DNA from 4 places in the Qipengyuania sp. genome. Region 1 is predicted to be linked to each of the others. Evidence: predicted binding sites of a transcription regulator. Region 1 holds the regulator's gene; each other region holds the start of a gene.

Region 1 (4,213 bases):
GTTCCACCCAGAAAGCATTGCCACCGAGCACGGTCACGCGCTGCTCGCCAACTTCCTCGACATCTGCGGTATCGCCGCCAAGGTCCCGGCATGAAACGACTTCCCGACGCAAAGCAGCACCTTGGCGAGCAGGAGGCCGAAGAGGTCTTTGGCTGGATTCTCGATGGCGAAACGTCAGACGAGGACATCGCGAGGTTTCTCGTCGACATGTCGGCGCGGAGCGAAACCTCTGACGAGATCGCCGGGGCGGCGCGAGCGTTGCGCGCGCGGCTGATCCCGGTCGATGCGCCCGAAGGGACGGTGGATTGTTGCGGCACCGGCGGCGACGGCCATCACACGCTCAATGTGTCGACAGCGGTCAGCCTGGTCGTCGCTGCCTGCGGCGTGCCCGTTGCCAAACACGGCAATCGCGCGGCCAGCAGCAAATCGGGCGCGGCCGACACGCTGGAGGCGCTCGGTCTCGACATGGAAGCGGCGGGAAGAAGCGCCGAGAAGACCCTGGCGGAACTGGGGATTTGTTTCCTTTTCGCCAAGAACCATCATCCGGCGATGGGGCGGATCCAGCCCATTCGCCAGAAATTGGGCGTGCGTACGATCTTCAATCTTATGGGTCCGCTGTCGAACCCTGCCGGTGTGCGTCGCCAGCTCATCGGCATCGCGCGGCCCGCCTATGTGCCGATCTACGCTGCGGCAAAGGCCAAGCTGGGGACCGATCGCACCTTCATCGCATCGGGGGACGAGGGGCTCGACGAGTTGAGCCTCGCGGGCGGCAATGAACTGGCCGATGTTAAGGGCAACGAATTCGAAATGCGTCGGGTGGTCGCGGTTCAGGCCAATCTACCGCACGCACCTGTCGAAGCCATTCGCGGCGGCGATCCGGACCACAATGCGCGCGCGCTGGAGGCACTGCTCAGCGGTACTCCGGGTCCCTATCGCGATGCCGTTCTTTTCAATGCCGCTGCCACGCTGATGGTCGCCGATCGTACCGACGACTGGACCGAAGGTGCCGAGATCGCTGCAGAAGCGCTGGATTCGGGCAAGGCCAAGGCTCTGCTCGGCAACTGGATCGCAATGGCCGCGTGACATGAACAAGCTGGAGGAAATCTGCGCGACCAAGCGCGAGGAAGTGGCTGCACGCAAGGCGCGCCGCTCGCTTGCCGATCTCGAAGCCCTAGCCAAGGAACAAACCGCCCCCCGCGGGTTCCAAGCAGCTCTTTCGCGAGCACAAGCCGAGGGCTTCGGGCTGATCGCAGAGATCAAGAAAGCATCTCCCTCCAAGGGTCTGATACGCAAAGATTTCCGCCCCGCCGACCATGCCCACGCCTATGCAGCGGGCGGCGCTGCGTGCCTCTCTGTGCTGACCGATGCGCCCTATTTCGAGGGGCACGAGGACTATCTGGTCGAAGCCCGCGCGGCCTGCGCCCTGCCCGTCCTGCGCAAGGATTTCATGGTCGATCCGTGGCAGGTCGCCGAAGCCCGGGCAATCGGTGCCGATGCGATCCTGATCATCGTTGCTGCACTCGAGGACGGCGCGATGGTCGAGATCGAAGCGGCGGCGATCGAACACAAGATGGACGTGCTGGTCGAAGTTCACGATCGCACCGAACTAGAGCGTGCAACCTGTCTCCAGTCGCGATTGATCGGGGTGAACAATCGCGATCTCAAGACCTTCACCACCGATCTCGCGAACACCGAAACGCTGGCCGCGATCGCGCCTCACAATGCCCTTCTGGTCGGCGAAAGCGGAATTGCCACCCATGCCGATTGCGAGCGTCTGGCACGCTCGGGAGTGCGCAGTTTCCTCGTCGGAGAAAGCCTGATGCGCCAGGCCGATGTCGAGGCAGCGACGAGAGCGCTGCTTGGCGGTTGAACTCTCCACGCCGGACCGAACCGGGAACAATTGTTCCACCGCAAACCGTTCGAAAATGACGCTATTGCTTGACCTGGCGAATCAGGTTGCTTACTTGTTCCGCATTCGTTCACAGGTTTGTGAACAGGCGAAACGGGAGTGCGCAACATGCTGACCGCCAAGCAGCACGAATTGATCCGCTTCATCCAGCAGCGGCTGGAAGAGACCGGCATTTCGCCGAGTTTCGAGGAGATGAAGGAAGCGCTCGACCTCAAGAGCAAATCGGGCGTTCACCGGTTGATTTCCGCGCTCGAGGAACGCGGCTTCATTCGCCGCCTGCCCAATCGCGCCCGCGCGCTCGAAGTCGTCAAACTGCCCGAGGATGCAGTGATGGGCACGCCGAGGCCTGCTCCGGCGAACGATCCTGTCAGCGCCGCCATGCCCGCGAAAGCCGTCGCGCCTGATCCTGCGAACGACATAATCGACGTACCGCTCCATGGCCGGATTGCCGCCGGCGCGCCGATCGAGGCGATCGAAGGGCAGTCGAGCATGCCGGTTCCTGCCGCCCTGCTCGGCCCCGGCGAACATTATGCGCTCGAGGTCTCGGGCGACTCGATGATCGAGGCGGGCATTTTCGATGGCGATTACGCGCTGGTGAAACGCGCCGACAGCGCACGCGACGGCGAGATCGTAGTGGCACTGGTCGATAATGAGGAAGCGACGCTCAAGTATCTGCGCAAGGATGGTGGACGGGTCGTGCTCGATCCCGCCAATGGCGCTTACGAGCCGCAAGTCTACGAACCGCACCGCGTGCAGGTTCAGGGCAAGCTCGCAGGGCTGCTGCGGCGCTATCACTGACGGGCATTGCCCCGCGGTTCTCAGCGGGCGGATGCGCGCCACCAGCCATGCTCGCCCTCGTCCTGCGCAACGGTTTCGATGCGCGGTGCATCCAGATAGATCGCAGTACCGCCCTCGCGATCGAGGAACCGCCGGTCGGCCTTGAGCCAGCGCGGTTTGCAACTTCGCGGCAGAAAACGGTCGGCGACCACGATATCGGAATTTCGGCAGGCCGCTGCCAAAGCTCGCTCTGCGACGAGATCGCGGTTGCGGGCGACCAGTATCGACCAGTCGCGCCCTTCCCGAGCAATCGACAGCGTGCAGAATTCGGCACTACACTTGCTGCGTGGCCATTGCGATAGCGGGATCGGTACAAGGTCGGTCCCTGCCAGCTCGAGAAGGTTGTCCCGCGCATAACCGCCCTCGCTGTCCCGCAAAACCAGCAAGCGTTCGTCTTCGTTCGCAACGCCGATATCGCGCCCGTCACGGGTAATGAGAATATCGGGCACGGGCGCCGTCGCCATCATTCCTGCAGCGACCGCAACCGGCGCGAGTCCCCAAAGCCGGGCTCCGCCCTGCCAGAAAGCCAGCCAAAGCGCCCCAGCTAAGTAGAGCACCATCGCCCCCATACCGATCCGCGGGGCAAGCTTTACCGAACCCGGCTGCTCGGCAAAGAAGTGCGCGATGGCCAGCAAGAGGTCGAGCGACTGTCCGACGAGCCACCATGCCGGGGCTCCCGCGCCTGCGAGATCGAGGAGCAAGGCCAGCGCTACCAATGGCATGGATACGAAAGTCACCAACGGAATGGCGATCAGGTTGGCCGCCGCGCCGTAGACACCGGCACGATGGAAGTGGAAAAGCACGATCGGCATCAACGCCAGCTCGATCACCAGCCCGGTCAGGAACAATATGGCTGCCCGCCTGCCAAAGCGCCGCACCCAGCTCTCCTCGCGCGGCGCCAGAAAGTCCCTTATCCGCTGGACATTGTGCAACGCTACGATCGCGATCACCGCAGCGAAACTCATCTGGAAGCTCGGCCCGACCAGGGATTCCGGCCACAGCGCGAGCACCACGCCCGCCGCGATCGCGACCATTCGCAATGACAGCGGCTCGCGCCCCAGCGCCAGGGCGACAAGCACCAACAAGGCTCCGATGCAGCTGCGCACGGTCGGAACCTCGGCACCGGTCAGCAGCGTATAGCCGATCCCTGCCAATGCCGCCGCGCCCGCCGCGACCAGGGGCAAGCGCACGCGCAAAGTGAGCCAAGGCCACAGCGCGAGCAACTTGAGTGCGACGAGGTAGGTCGCCGCAATGATTGCGCTGACATGCAAACCGCTGATCGACAGCAGATGCGTCAGCCCGGAATCGCGCATCGCCTCCTCGTCGGCTTCGGGGATCGCGCCGCGGTCGCCGCTGGCCAGTGTCGCGGCGATTGCACCCGAGGTGCCTCCGAGGTTGGCGCGCACATGCGCAGACAGGTGCCGCTGGATCGACGCCAGAGATAACTCCGCCGGCGGTGGCGGCTCC
Region 2 (4,213 bases), 320 kb from region 1:
GTTTGAAGGTGTCGCTGGCCTTGAGCAGGACGGCGGGTTGCCGCACGCTATGGGCATCGTCGATTACCATTTGCGCCGTATTCAGCGGCTGCACGGGCTTGCGGGCCTTGGGCGGGCCGGTGAAGGCGGTCAGACCCAGCGCGCCGGCACCTAGCATCAGCGTGGCGCGCTTGCGCGTAGACAGTTGTGGCCGGACATCGAATGCCTTTGCCGCGGCTTTTCGCGCCCGACGCAGCTCCCGCCTATGCTGGCGCTCGCGACGCAGGCGCTTGAGGAAGCTCTTCGGATTGTCGCCCTTCTCGCCGCGCAGCGAGGTATGTGACCAGTCCACTTCGTCGAGGGGACGGTTGAGGTCGTCGAGGAGCGCCTTGAGCTTTGCCCCCGAGCGGTCATTGTGTGCGGGCACCCGATCGGCTCCGCCTGTTTGGTTCGCGTTGTTCGCGGTGTCCTTGTCCATGTGGAGAGGCACCTTTCATTGCGTAATTGGTTCGGGACACCTGGATTGCGACCCGCACATGCGGTTCCATGCGCGCTGGCAAGGTGTCGGACTTGTATATGAAACGGTTCGGGGGAGGGCATCGGTCCCCAATTCGTCGCTGTCGCGGAACGTCCGGACGGCGAATCCCCGTGCTCAGGCGGCGCGACGCACCCTGTTTCGCCCGGTGTTCTTGGCCTCGTAACAGGCAATATCCGCGCGCAGCAACGCATCGTCCAGACTTTCGCCGAACCGCCAGCCAGTGAGGCCGATGGATGCCGAAATGGCGATCCCCGAATGATCGGTGAATTGCCCTTCGAGCTCGGTAATCGCGACCCGCAGACGTTCCGCCGCTTCGCTGACGACGGCATCGTCCAGCCCGCGCGCGATCACCAGAAACTCCTCTCCGCCGAGGCGGAATGCCTGGTGTTCTCCCTTGTCGCCGAGCGTCGTGCACCATTCGCGGATCGTATCCGCCGTCGCGATGATCACGTGATCTCCGACGCCATGCCCGAACGTGTCGTTGATCGTCTTGAACCGATCGAGGTCGATCGTCAGCAGGTGGCGCGAAAGCGGGCTGCGGTCGCGGCGCGTGTCCTCGAACAGCATGCGGCGATTGAACAGGCCGGTCAGCGGGTCGCGCCAGCTTAGGAATTCGGCATGGGCAAGCGCGTCGGCGAGATCTTCGGAAAGCTGCCGGTTCTCGACCAGCATTTTTGCCGAGCTGTGAATGTGGTGGCCGGTCGAGGAACTGTAGATTCGCACACCGAGGACGGCCAGGGTCAGGACCGCGATCATGCCGGGATCGCCCGAAGCGGGATGGAACAGGATCAGCCCGCTGGCCGTCAGCCAGAAGCTTGCCAGCATGGCGTCGCGAGATGCGGGGAGCGCCGCAAGCGTGACGGATATCAGCGTCACGGCGACGATGACGACGACCTGGATCAGCCCGATCGCCACCATGGAGGCCCCGGGCGGCTGCGGCCACAACATCAGCGCCAGCGTGACGCCGGTCAGCGACATGGCCCCGAACAGGACGGCGCGCGCCGCCTTCACCGGCTTGCGCGTGCGCATGCGCCTTTCGAGTTGCGCGACCGCGCGACGCGTAAACAGGAACGAAGCGAGGCGCAGGACCAGCAACAGCGCCATAAATGCGGGGTTGGGCAGCATCGCCACGCCGACTGCCAGCAGGCCAAGCCCAATCAGGCTCGAGACAAGCGAGCGACGCTCGCGTTCGAGCATGGCGATAACCGCCTCGCGCTCGATTTCGTAGGAATCGACCGGGGCGCGTGCGAGGACGCCAGCGATATTGCCGTCAAAGTTGTCGTCGATTCGCACCGGTCCCGGCGTCAACCCCCTCTCATCGTTGGAAAAAGGAGCATAGTGCCAATTCGTTAAAGAATCCGCTCCCGCGCTCCGTTTTCCGGTGGCGGGGATAGGACGGCGCTGTTTGCCGGCTTCGTGCGTGATCCTGTCCCGCCTTTGCTTGCTGGCCGATGCGCGACAAGACCTCGCAATATCGCGATATGTTCCTAAGTCTGGGGTCGCGCGCCGCGGCGACTGCTGTCGCCTTCCGTATCGGCCCGGTCTTCGGCCTCCCTTCGTTCGAAATTCCGATACGGAACGTGTCTTGACTTATGTGAACAATTTAGGAACATCGCTCCCCCATGGCTCTCACCAAGATCTCCGTCCGCGGCGCCCGCGAGCATAATCTCAAGGGGGTCGATATCGACCTGCCGCGCGACGCGCTGATCGTGATCACGGGCCTTTCGGGCTCGGGCAAGTCGAGCCTCGCCTTCGACACCATCTATGCCGAAGGGCAGCGGCGCTATGTCGAAAGCCTGAGCGCCTATGCGCGGCAGTTTCTCGAGATGATGCAAAAGCCCGATGTCGAGCATATCGACGGGCTCAGCCCCGCCATCTCGATCGAGCAGAAGACGACGAGCCGCAACCCGCGCTCGACCGTGGCGACGGTGACCGAGATCTACGACTACATGCGCCTGCTGTGGGCGAGGGTGGGGGTGCCCTATTCGCCCGCCACCGGCCTGCCGATCGAAGCGCAGACCGTCTCCAACATGGTCGACCGCGTGATGGCTTTGCCCGAAGGCACGCGGCTCTACCTGCTCGCGCCCGTGGTGCGCGGGCGCAAGGGCGAATACCGCAAGGAACTGGCCGAATGGCAGAAAGCCGGTTTCACCCGCGTGCGGATCGATGGCGAGATGTACCCGATCGAGGAAGCGCCCGCGCTCGACAAGAAGTTCAAGCACGACATCGAGGTGGTGGTCGACCGGCTGGCGGTGAAGGAGGGCCTCGAAACGCGCCTCGCCGACAGTTTCGAAACCGCGCTCAAGCTCGCCGATGGGCTGGCCTTTGTCGACCTGGCGGACGGGACGGTGGCGGAGGTCATGGCACAAGCCCCAGCGAAGGCAGGGGCCTCAGGCGGTTCCGGCGCGACCCCGAATGAGGTCCCTGCCTCCGCAGGGACACCTGCCGAAGATGGCGGCAAGATGAAGGGCGCGGGCATTCCCGCCAACCGCATCGTCTTCTCCGAGCGGTTCTCCTGCCCCGTCTCCGGCTTCACGATCGAGGAAGTCGAGCCGCGGCTGTTCTCGTTCAACGCGCCGCAGGGGGCCTGCCCAACCTGCGACGGGATCGGCGAGAAGCAGCTGTTCGACCCGCAGCTGGTCGTCCCCAACGAGGCGCTGTCCTTGAAGAAGGGCGCAGTGATGCCCTGGGCGAAGAGCAATCCGCCGAGCCCCTATTACATGCAGGTGCTCGCCAGCCTTGCGCGCGAATACGAGTTCAGCCTCGAGACCCCGTGGGAGGATTTCGATCGCGAGATCCGCGACATCATCCTCTACGGCACCAAGGGCCGCGCGATCCCGCTCACCTTCAAGGACGGGCGCAAGGAATATACGGTCAAGAAGCCGTTCGAGGGCGTGATCGGCAATCTCAACCGCCGCATGCTGCAGACCGAGAGCGCGTGGATGCGCGAGGAGCTGAGCAAGTTCCAGACCGCGCAGCCATGCGAAACCTGCCATGGCAAGCGGCTCAACGAGAAGGCGCTGGCGGTGAAGATCGGCCAGGGCGACGACGCCACCGACATCGCCACCCCCACCAAGATGAGCGTCGCCGATGCGAATGCCTGGTTCCTCGCGCTGCCCGATCAGCTGACCGAAACGCAGGGCCAGATCGCCAAGGCCATCCTCAAGGAAATCAACGAGCGGCTGGGCTTCCTCGACAATGTCGGGCTCGACTATCTCAACCTCGACCGTACTTCGGGTACGCTGTCGGGCGGCGAGAGCCAGCGCATCCGCCTCGCCTCGCAGATCGGCTCGGGCCTCTCGGGCGTGCTCTACGTGCTCGACGAGCCGAGCATCGGCCTCCACCAGCGCGACAACGACCGGCTGCTCGAAACGCTCAAGCGCCTGCGCGATCTGGGCAATACGGTGATCGTGGTCGAGCATGACGAGGACGCGATCCGCGCCGCCGACCATGTGGTCGACCTCGGCCCCGGCGCGGGCGTCCACGGTGGCGAAGTGGTGGCGCAGGGCACGCTCAAGCAGGTGCTAAAGTCCAAGAAGTCGCTCACCGCCGACTACCTCACCGGCCGCCGCGAAATCGCCGTCCCGGCCGAACGGCGCACAGGCAACGGGCATCAGCTCACCGTCCACGGCGCGCGGGCGAACAATCTCCGCGACGTCACCGCCTCGATCCCGCTCGGCACCTTCACCTGCATCA
Region 3 (4,213 bases), 1.2 Mb from region 1:
GGATCAAGGGCAATCCGGCGGATCCACTGATCCCTGCCCATGTCCTCAAGCAAGATGCACCGACCATCGCGGCAGCGCAGGCCGTTGCTTCCGCGGTGCGCCATCTCTCGCAGCGCGAGGCAGCCTTTCCCCGTGAGGGATTGCTGAAGGCGGCGCTCGATTTTGGGCTGCCGACGACGGTGGACCACATCGAAACCCGTGTGAACGCATTGATCAGAAGCGGCGCACTCGAATCCGGCAAAGGCGAGCACAAAGGCTGGCTGGCGAGCCGGGAGGCGCTTGACCTTGAAAGCACCATTATTGCGAATGTCGACCAGGGACGAGGTGCGGTGTTGCCCATCCTGGATCGGGCGGACGCTGCAGAGCGGGTTCAGGCTGTTGCTGCGCTCAACCACGGAATTCGCTCAACGAAGGACAGGAGAATGCGGCTGGCCTTGTCCTTTCGTCGCGTGACCGGACCGTAGCGATCCAGGGCATAGCCGGGGCGGGCAAAAGCAGCGTGATGAAGCCTGTTGCCCAGCTGCTTCGCGAGGAAGGCAAGCAGGTACTGGGGCTCGCCGTGCAGAACACGCTCGTCCAGATGCTCGAGCGCGACACCGGCATCCGTTCGATGACCATCGCCCGCTTTCTCGCGCAATGGGGCAGGCTTCTGCACGAGCCGGGAAATGCCACGTTGCTGCGTGAGGCTCGGAGCGCTCTCGGAGACCATGTCCTGGTGCTCGATGAGGCGTCGATGGTGTCGAACGAGGACAAGGCCAAGCTGGTACGGCTGGCGAACCTTGCAGAAGTCCAGCGCCTGGTTCTCGTCGGCGACAAGCGACAGCTAGCCGCCGTCGATGCCGGTAAGCCCTTCGACCTCGTCCAGCAGGCCGGGATCGAGCGCGCCAACATGGATGTGAATTTACGCGGCCGCGATCCCATACTGCGGCGAGCCCAGGCCGCAGCGCAGGAGGGACGCATCGACGATGCGCTCCAGGCTCTTGCTCCTTCAACCATCGAAGCTCGTGGGGACAGCGCGATTGTTGCTGCCGAAAAGTGGCTTTCGCTCAGCCCGGCGGATCGGGATCGGACGTCGATCTACGCTTCGGGACGGGCCTTACGTTCTGCGGTCAACGAGGCTGTGCAGTGCGGACTCAAGGCCAACGGCGAGCTCGGCCCACGATCGGGCCGGCTGACCGTTCATTCGCGGGTGAATGTGACACACGAGGAGCTGCGCTATCTTCGCACTTACCAACCAGGCATGGTCCTTAACTTCCGCTCGCGCGACAGCACCCAGAAACTCTCCAAGGGTGACTACACCGTCAAGACCATTGACCATGCGCGGAAGCAGCTCGTGCTTGAGGACAGGAAAGGACGGCTTCGCAAGTTCAATCCCGCGCGCTTGCGGCCGGGCGCAGACGATAGCCGGCTGTCGCTCTTCGAGCGCAAATCGCTGTCCATCATTGAAGGTGACAAAATCCGTTGGACCGACAACGACCACAAGCGCGGGCTGTTCAACGCCGACCAGGCGAGGATCGTGGCCATCGACACAAAGGGCGTCTTGGTCGAGACATCAGTGGGCAAGGAGCTCCGCCTGAACCGCGGCGACCCCATGCTCAAATGCATGGACCTCGCCTACGCCCTCAATGCGCATATGGCGCAGGGACTTACTTCGGATCGCGGGATCGCAGTGATGGACAGCCGCGAACGCAATCTCGCCAATCGGCAGACTTTCCTGGTCACGGTCACCCGGCTTCGCGACGGCCTTACGCTGATTGCAGATAATGCCGAGAAACTCGGCCGGGCCATCAAGTCCAACAGCGGCGAGAAAGCGTCGGCCCTTGAAGTAACGCAAAGGCTCAAGGCGGCAGCGGCCAAGGGCCTTTCGCAAGACGAGGATGTCCGCAGCCCTTCGCCTGCAAGTGACAAGCCCGAACTCACGAAGGAAAGGGTAAAGCATTTCGAAATCGGGATCTGAGCCGACGAGAGCTTTCTATACCGCCCGCCCAAACCAGATGACCCGTCCGACCACTTGGATCTCGGACCGGTCGACATCGTCCCAGCTCGGATAGGCCGAATTATCGCTGCTGATGGTGATATTGCGGCCACCGGGCTTGAGCGTCACGCGCTTGACCACCAGCGCATCGTCGGCGCGCAGGACGTAGATACCGTCGCGCAGCCGCGAGCCTTGGTCCGATGCATCGACCAGCACCTCGTCGCCATCGCTGAGTGTCGGCTCCATGGAGTCGCCCAAGACGTGGATGATCGAAAGGCTGGCGCTCTTCGCCCGGGTCAACCGGCCAAGCCAGCGTTCGTCGAAACCGAAGCGGGTATGGGCGGTCTCGCTTTCGGCAATCGCTCCAAAGCCCGCCGATGCATCGACATTGAGCACGGGTATTTCGATCAACCCGTCACGCATGGGTGCGGGCGGTCCGCCAAGCACTTGCTCGTCGACCCCGAAGAAGCTGGCAAGCGTGCGCCGGTCATCGTCATCCAGTTTGCGCGGCGATCCACGCTTGATGAATTGCTGAATGTAGGACGAGTTTCTTCCGATCATCCGCGAGATCGAGGAATATCCGAGCCGTCGCTGCTGGATCAGGCGATCGAGCTCCTCTCTGACATGTTCCATGTGTCGTTCCTTCTAGCGGTCTCAGGAGAGAAGGAAATCTCCTAGACTCGATGGAACCTTCCTACTAAGAACAAAACAGGAACACAAGTGTTGAGTGAGTCGAGGAAGGCCATGAAATTGCTGGATCGCATTGAACGACATCTGAAGGAATCGCACATTTCGGCGACACGGTTCGGTCGTCGCGCGGTTGGCGATCCGCGCTTCGTGCTTGACCTACGAGCTGGCCGCAGGCCGCGCCGCCGAACAGTCGAGAAGGTAGAGAATTATCTAGCTCGACGCTCGTGAGGCTGCTTTCAGCTCCAATTGACAGTGGAACAAAAAAAGAACAAAGGTACACTTGTAACCCGTAGCGTTACAGGGCAATAGACTGCAAAGGGGATACCAAATGGGTACTGCGACACAGTTTAGAACGGAGCATCCCGGGCACCCTGGTCGGTTCTTGAAAATCAAGTTGATTGACGAGCGTGGGATATCCGTCACGGAGGCAGCAAAGGCTCTAGGCGTCGCGCGTCCTTCGCTATCCAAACTCATCAACCAACGAGTTCATTTGTCTCCAGAGATGGCAGTTCGGTTGGAGAAGGCATTCGGATTTCCATTGGAAGCGATGATGCAGATGCAGACTGCATTTGACATCGCCGAAGCTCGCAAGAAAAACAGAGAAATTGAGGTGCAGCCGTTCCAATTTGTTGGAACCACGTCGATGAGCCAAAGCGCAAATCGGGAGGCGGTCCGATGACTGATCTCCCCATTCTCTTCGCGTCAGAGAAGGAACTGATTTCGGCAGCCTTGCAACTCGGCGCGCTCGATGTCGGGCATGGGTTATCGGAGGCTGAAAAGAGGCTCGCTGCAAGCTCTGCCAAGCAGCGAGTTTCCGCAAAGAGAGTGGCTCTGCTGCGTGATTCAATTCTCAGCGGAAATGACCCTTTAGGAGAAGGGTTCTCGTCAATCCGATCTGCGGAGACACGCCGGTCTGATGGGGCGACGTACACTCCTGAGGGCATTGTTCAGTCGATGGTGCAGTGGGCCGCGAATAACTCAAGTCCATCGCGCGTTGTCGACCCAGGGGTTGGCTCAGGCCGCTTCCTCTCAGCCGCCGGGCGAGCGTTCCCAAATGCTCAGCTTGTCGGCATTGATGTGGACCCGGTCGCAACCCTGATGGCCCGTGCCAATCTGTGTGTGAATGGGTATGCAAAGCGGGCAAAGATCATACTCGGTGACTTCCGAAATTTCACCGAGAGGACTGCTGGACAGACACTGTACATCGGTAATCCACCATACGTCAGGCATCATCAGATCGATGCTGTGTGGAAGGATTGGCTCGCGCAAAGAGCGGCAGAATTGAAACTGCCGGCGAGCAAACTCGCTGGGCTCCACGTGTACTTTTTCCTCGCGACAGCACTTGAAGCCGAGAAGAAGGACGTAGGGGCATTCGTTACAGCTTCCGAGTGGCTTGACGTGAACTACGGCTCGCTCGTTCGGTCGCTGATGCTCGGCGAACTCGGCGGGAAGAACATTACCGTAATCGAACCGACCGCGCAGCCATTTCCCGATGCTGCCACGACCGCAGCGATCACAACCTTCGAAATTGGTGCGGAACCCAAGACT
Region 4 (4,213 bases), 290 kb from region 1:
CGGCGATCTCGGCCGGAAAGCTCATCATCACGTCGGCGGCTGACCAGTCATTACCGACGAAATGGAGATCGTCTGAGATATTGTCCTCGGCGAATTTCACATGCGCTTCGAATTGTTCATCGACGCGCGGCATGAGCGGGGCCGCGGCATCGCCGAGACGCCCCGCGTATATCTTGAGCATGACGGGTACGAAAAAGCTGCTTTCTCCGAACTGCATCCATTCGAGGTGACGGACGTGGTCCTCGCTTTTCGGATCAGGAAGCCAGCTTTCGCCGCCGTGACGTTCGCACAGATATTGGATTATCGCCCCGCTTTCCGCCACCCGCAGACCGTCGTCCTCGATCAGCGGCGACTTGCCGAGCGGGTGAGCATTCTTCAGCTCGGGCGGTGCGAGATTGCTTTCCGCATCGCGCTGGTGTTGGGTAATTTCGTAGTCCGCCCCCAATTCCTCTAGCAGCCAGAGGATACGCTGCGAACGGCTGTTGTTGAGATGGTGGACGGTAATAGTCATGCGGGCGCTCCTCTTTCGCGAGTCGCCTGCACCCTAGGCGCGCGGATGAGGGGCGGCCATGGCCCAGTTTGCGCCAGCCCGGGATACGGAAAAGCCGGTGCGGCCATGAGGCGGCGCGCACCGGCTTTCCGTTTGTTCGGGAGCGCCGGGGACAGTCCGGCTTCCGCGCCGCCCCGGGGGATCGGGGCCGGCACGCTCCCGCTTGAAGAGAGGTCAGTCCTCGTCCGCGTCCGGACCGGTCATCATCTCTTCGGCGACCTCGTCGGTGCGGCCGCGAATGGCGGCTTCCAACTTGGCACACATCTCGGGATTTTCCTTGAGGAACTTCTTGGCGTTTTCGCGCCCCTGGCCGATGCGGACGCTGTCGTAGCTGAACCAGCTGCCCGACTTTTCGACCACGCCGGCCTTGACGCCGAGGTCGAGGATTTCGCCGATCTTCGAAATGCCCTCGCCATACATGATGTCGAATTCGACCTGCTTGAACGGCGGGGCGACCTTGTTCTTGACCACTTTCACGCGAGTCGAATTGCCGATCACCTCGTCGCGGTCCTTGATCTGGCCGGTGCGGCGGATGTCGAGGCGGACCGAAGCATAGAATTTGAGCGCATTGCCGCCGGTCGTGGTTTCTGGATTGCCGTACATCACCCCGATCTTCATGCGCAGCTGATTGATGAAGATCACCATGCACTTCGAACGGTTGATCGAACCGGTCAGCTTGCGCAGCGATTGCGACATGAGGCGGGCCTGCAGGCCGACATGGCTGTCACCCATCTCGCCCTCGATCTCGGCGCGCGGCACGAGCGCGGCGACCGAATCGACGACCAGCACGTCGATCGCGTTGGAGCGGACCAGCGTATCGGTGATCTCGAGCGCCTGTTCGCCCGTGTCGGGCTGCGATACGATCAGCTCGTCGATATCGACGCCGAGCTTGCGGGCATAGACCGGGTCGAGCGCATGTTCGGCATCGACGAAGGCGACCGTGCCGCCCGCCTTTTGCGCTTCGGCCAGTACATGCAGCGCCAGCGTGGTCTTGCCCGAGCTTTCCGGACCGTAAACTTCGATCACGCGCCCCTTGGGCAAGCCGCCCACACCCAGCGCGATATCGAGGCCGAGCGAACCGGTGGAGATCGCCTCCACCTGCATTGCTTCCTTCTGGCCCAGCTTCATTGCCGAGCCCTTGCCGAATGCGCGATCGATCTGCGCGAGCGCGGCGTCCAATGCCTTCTGGCGGTCTGCGTCCACTTTCTTGTCCTCTACGAGCTTCAGACTTGCCGCCATGACATTACCTCCTGCGCTTGGCCAGAGCCGCTTGCCGACTCTTCAACTGGCAATTGGTGTATCGGCTTTGTTCTCAAAGAACAAGTGGGGAACGAAATTTATTTTCACGTTTCGTTCCAACGGGTGGAATTCGGCCGGTCCGCCCGCTAATCGCGCTGTTCGCCGAGCACCTCGGCAACCTTGGCGTTGATCTGCTGCACGCTGAAGGGCTTGGGAATGAAGTGCATGTTGTCGATATCGATCTCGTTGCGCAATTGCTCTTCGGCATAGCCCGACATGAACAGGATCGGGATGTCGGGTTTCACCTTGCGGATCGCGCGCGCCATGGCCGGGCCATCCATCGCGGGCATGACGACATCCGATACGATCAGGTCGAATTCGGTCGAACCGTTGGCCACTTCGGCCAGCCCCTCTTCCCCGTCGGTCGCGGTGGTCACGGTATAGCCGGCGCGCGCCAGCGCCCGCTCGGCCACGGCCCGCACCATGTCCTCGTCCTCGACCAGCAGCAGGTTGCCGCCCGCCGACCATTCGGTCGCCTTGGCCTCTTCCGCCGCCTCGCCGCGCATGCTGGCGGGCAACTCGCCCTTGTGCACGGGCAGGTACATGGTGAACCGCGCACCGATGGGTGTGCCGTCGGGACCCTGGACGTTGTCGGCGAAAATGAAGCCGTTGGATTGCTTGACGATCCCGTAGACCGTCGAGAGACCGAGCCCGGTGCCCTTGCCCTGCTCCTTGGTGGTAAAGAAGGGTTCGAAGATCTTGTTGAGATGCTCCGGCGGAATGCCGCCGCCCGTGTCCTGCACGATGAGCACGGTGTAATCGTCGGCGGGCATGATATCGATGCCCATCTTGCGCACGTCGCGCGCTGAAACCCGCCGCGTGGCGAGCGTGAGACGTCCCTTCCAGTCCTGCTTGCCACGCTCGAGCGCATTCGCCTGCATGGCGTCGCGCGCATTGACGGCCAGGTTGATGATGACCTGTTCGAGCTGTTGCGGGTCCGCCCGGACCGAACCGAGCTCGCGGTCGTGGCGAACCGAGAATTCGATCTTCTCGCCCATCAGGCGCTTCAACAGCTGGCTGACCTCGCTGACGACATCGGGCAGCTGCAGCACCACCGGGCGCAGCGTCTGCTGGCGGCTGAAGGCGAGGAGCTGCCGCGTCAGGCTCGCAGCGCGGTTCGAATTGGCCTTGATCTGCTGGATGTCGTCATAGTCGCTGTCGCCCGGCGTGTGGCGCAACAACATCAGGTCGCAATAGCCGATGATCGCGGTCAGCACGTTGTTGAAGTCATGCGCAACGCCGCCCGCAAGCTGGCCCACCGCCTGCATCTTGGTGGCCTGTGCGACCTGGCGGCGCAGACGCTTTTCCTCAGAGGAGTCGGAGATCGACAGCAGGACGGCCGCATCGCCCAGCCCGCGTATGCCCGCAAGGCCGATCGAGACCGGTTCTTCCTTGTCGTTGGAAAGACGCACGGCCATGTCGCCGCTCGCGGTCGCGCCCTTGGCGAAGCGCCGCACGGTATCTGCCATGGCGGCCTTGTCGTCCTGCACGACAAGGTCGGAAGGGAATTGCGGCAATCCCTGCTCCTTGCGTTCGACCGCGCGCAGGAACGCCTTGTTGGCAAACAGGAAGCGACCATCGCGGTCGGTCAGCGCAAGGCCGAGCGGCAGCGCGGACAGCAGCGCCTCGAGCTGCGGAATGGCGGCCTTGCCACTGCCTTCCCAGCCGCCGCCGATCCCTACCGTGCTGTCGATCAGCAACATCAGCGAAGGGGCCTGATCGGCATCGCTCAGCCGCGCATTCGCTGGCGTATCGAGCGGCACGTGAACGAGCGTCTGCGGCGAACCCTGCTGGCCCTCGCGGGCGAAGAAAATGCGGTCGCGATCGTCCGAGCGCAGCAATTGCACGAATTCATGGCCTGCAAGCGACTTCTCGCGATTGCCGGTTGCGCGCTCCGCCAGGCCCGGGGTGGTCGTCAGCACGATGCCGTCGGGCGCAACCAGCGCGAGTTCGAGCCCTGCGCGCGAGATCACGTCGCCAAGCCGGCCCGAAAGCCGTTCGGCGAGCCCGTCATAGCTGCGCTCCTCGCGAATCTCGGCAAACCGCCAGACGAGATAGGATTCACCCCGACCGCTGCGATCGACATGCAACCGGTATTGCGCTTCCGCACCGGACAGCTGCAACTCGTCGGCTTTCGCCTTCCCGTCGCGCCAGGCATCGCGCGCCGCATCCATGATCGCCTCGCGAGAGGGTCCGTCGAACGGCAGGTCGTAAGGGGCGGTCTCCCCATCGAACCAGTCGACATAGGTCGAATTGGCGCAGACCAGCCGGTTCGCCCGGTCGATGATCGCCACTCCGCGCCGACGGTTTTCCATCGCTGCGCTGGTGACCGACCAGTCGGCCTGAAATGCCAATTCCTCGACC

What was found. The regulator LexA, encoded in region 1, represses DNA repair genes until DNA is damaged. The targets are predictions, from matches to a motif close to GTTCCNCNCTTGTTCT.
Positions count from the first base shown of each region.
Region 2: uvrA (excinuclease ABC subunit UvrA) is a predicted target of LexA. The motif match lies at 2,113-2,128, and genes of this name have one in related genera.
Region 3: ACQY4G_RS03765 (S24 family peptidase) is a predicted target of LexA. The motif match lies at 2,676-2,691, and genes of this name have one in related genera.
Region 4: recA (recombinase RecA) is a predicted target of LexA. The motif match lies at 1,867-1,882, and genes of this name have one in related genera.

Region 1 is NZ_OZ255844.1:2,696,837-2,701,049, forward strand. It holds gene ACQY4G_RS13200 (anthranilate synthase component II) at 1-94, shown strand, start outside; gene trpD (anthranilate phosphoribosyltransferase) at 91-1,083, shown strand; gene trpC (indole-3-glycerol phosphate synthase TrpC) at 1,085-1,870, shown strand; gene lexA (transcriptional repressor LexA) at 2,018-2,707, shown strand; gene ACQY4G_RS13220 (ComEC/Rec2 family competence protein) at 2,728-4,213, opposite strand, start outside.
Region 2 is NZ_OZ255844.1:3,014,609-3,018,821, reverse strand. It holds gene ACQY4G_RS14750 (lysozyme) at 1-457, opposite strand, end outside; gene ACQY4G_RS14745 (diguanylate cyclase domain-containing protein) at 632-1,810, opposite strand; gene uvrA (excinuclease ABC subunit UvrA) at 2,140-4,213, shown strand, end outside.
Region 3 is NZ_OZ255844.1:764,229-768,441, reverse strand. It holds partial or broken gene mobF (MobF family relaxase) at 1-1,957, shown strand, start outside; gene ACQY4G_RS03765 (S24 family peptidase) at 1,973-2,608, opposite strand; gene ACQY4G_RS03760 (HigA family addiction module antitoxin) at 3,048-3,344, shown strand; gene ACQY4G_RS03755 (N-6 DNA methylase) at 3,341-4,213, shown strand, end outside.
Region 4 is NZ_OZ255844.1:2,982,255-2,986,467, forward strand. It holds gene ACQY4G_RS14570 (glutathione S-transferase family protein) at 1-511, opposite strand, end outside; gene recA (recombinase RecA) at 725-1,789, opposite strand; gene ACQY4G_RS14580 (hybrid sensor histidine kinase/response regulator) at 1,936-4,213, opposite strand, start outside.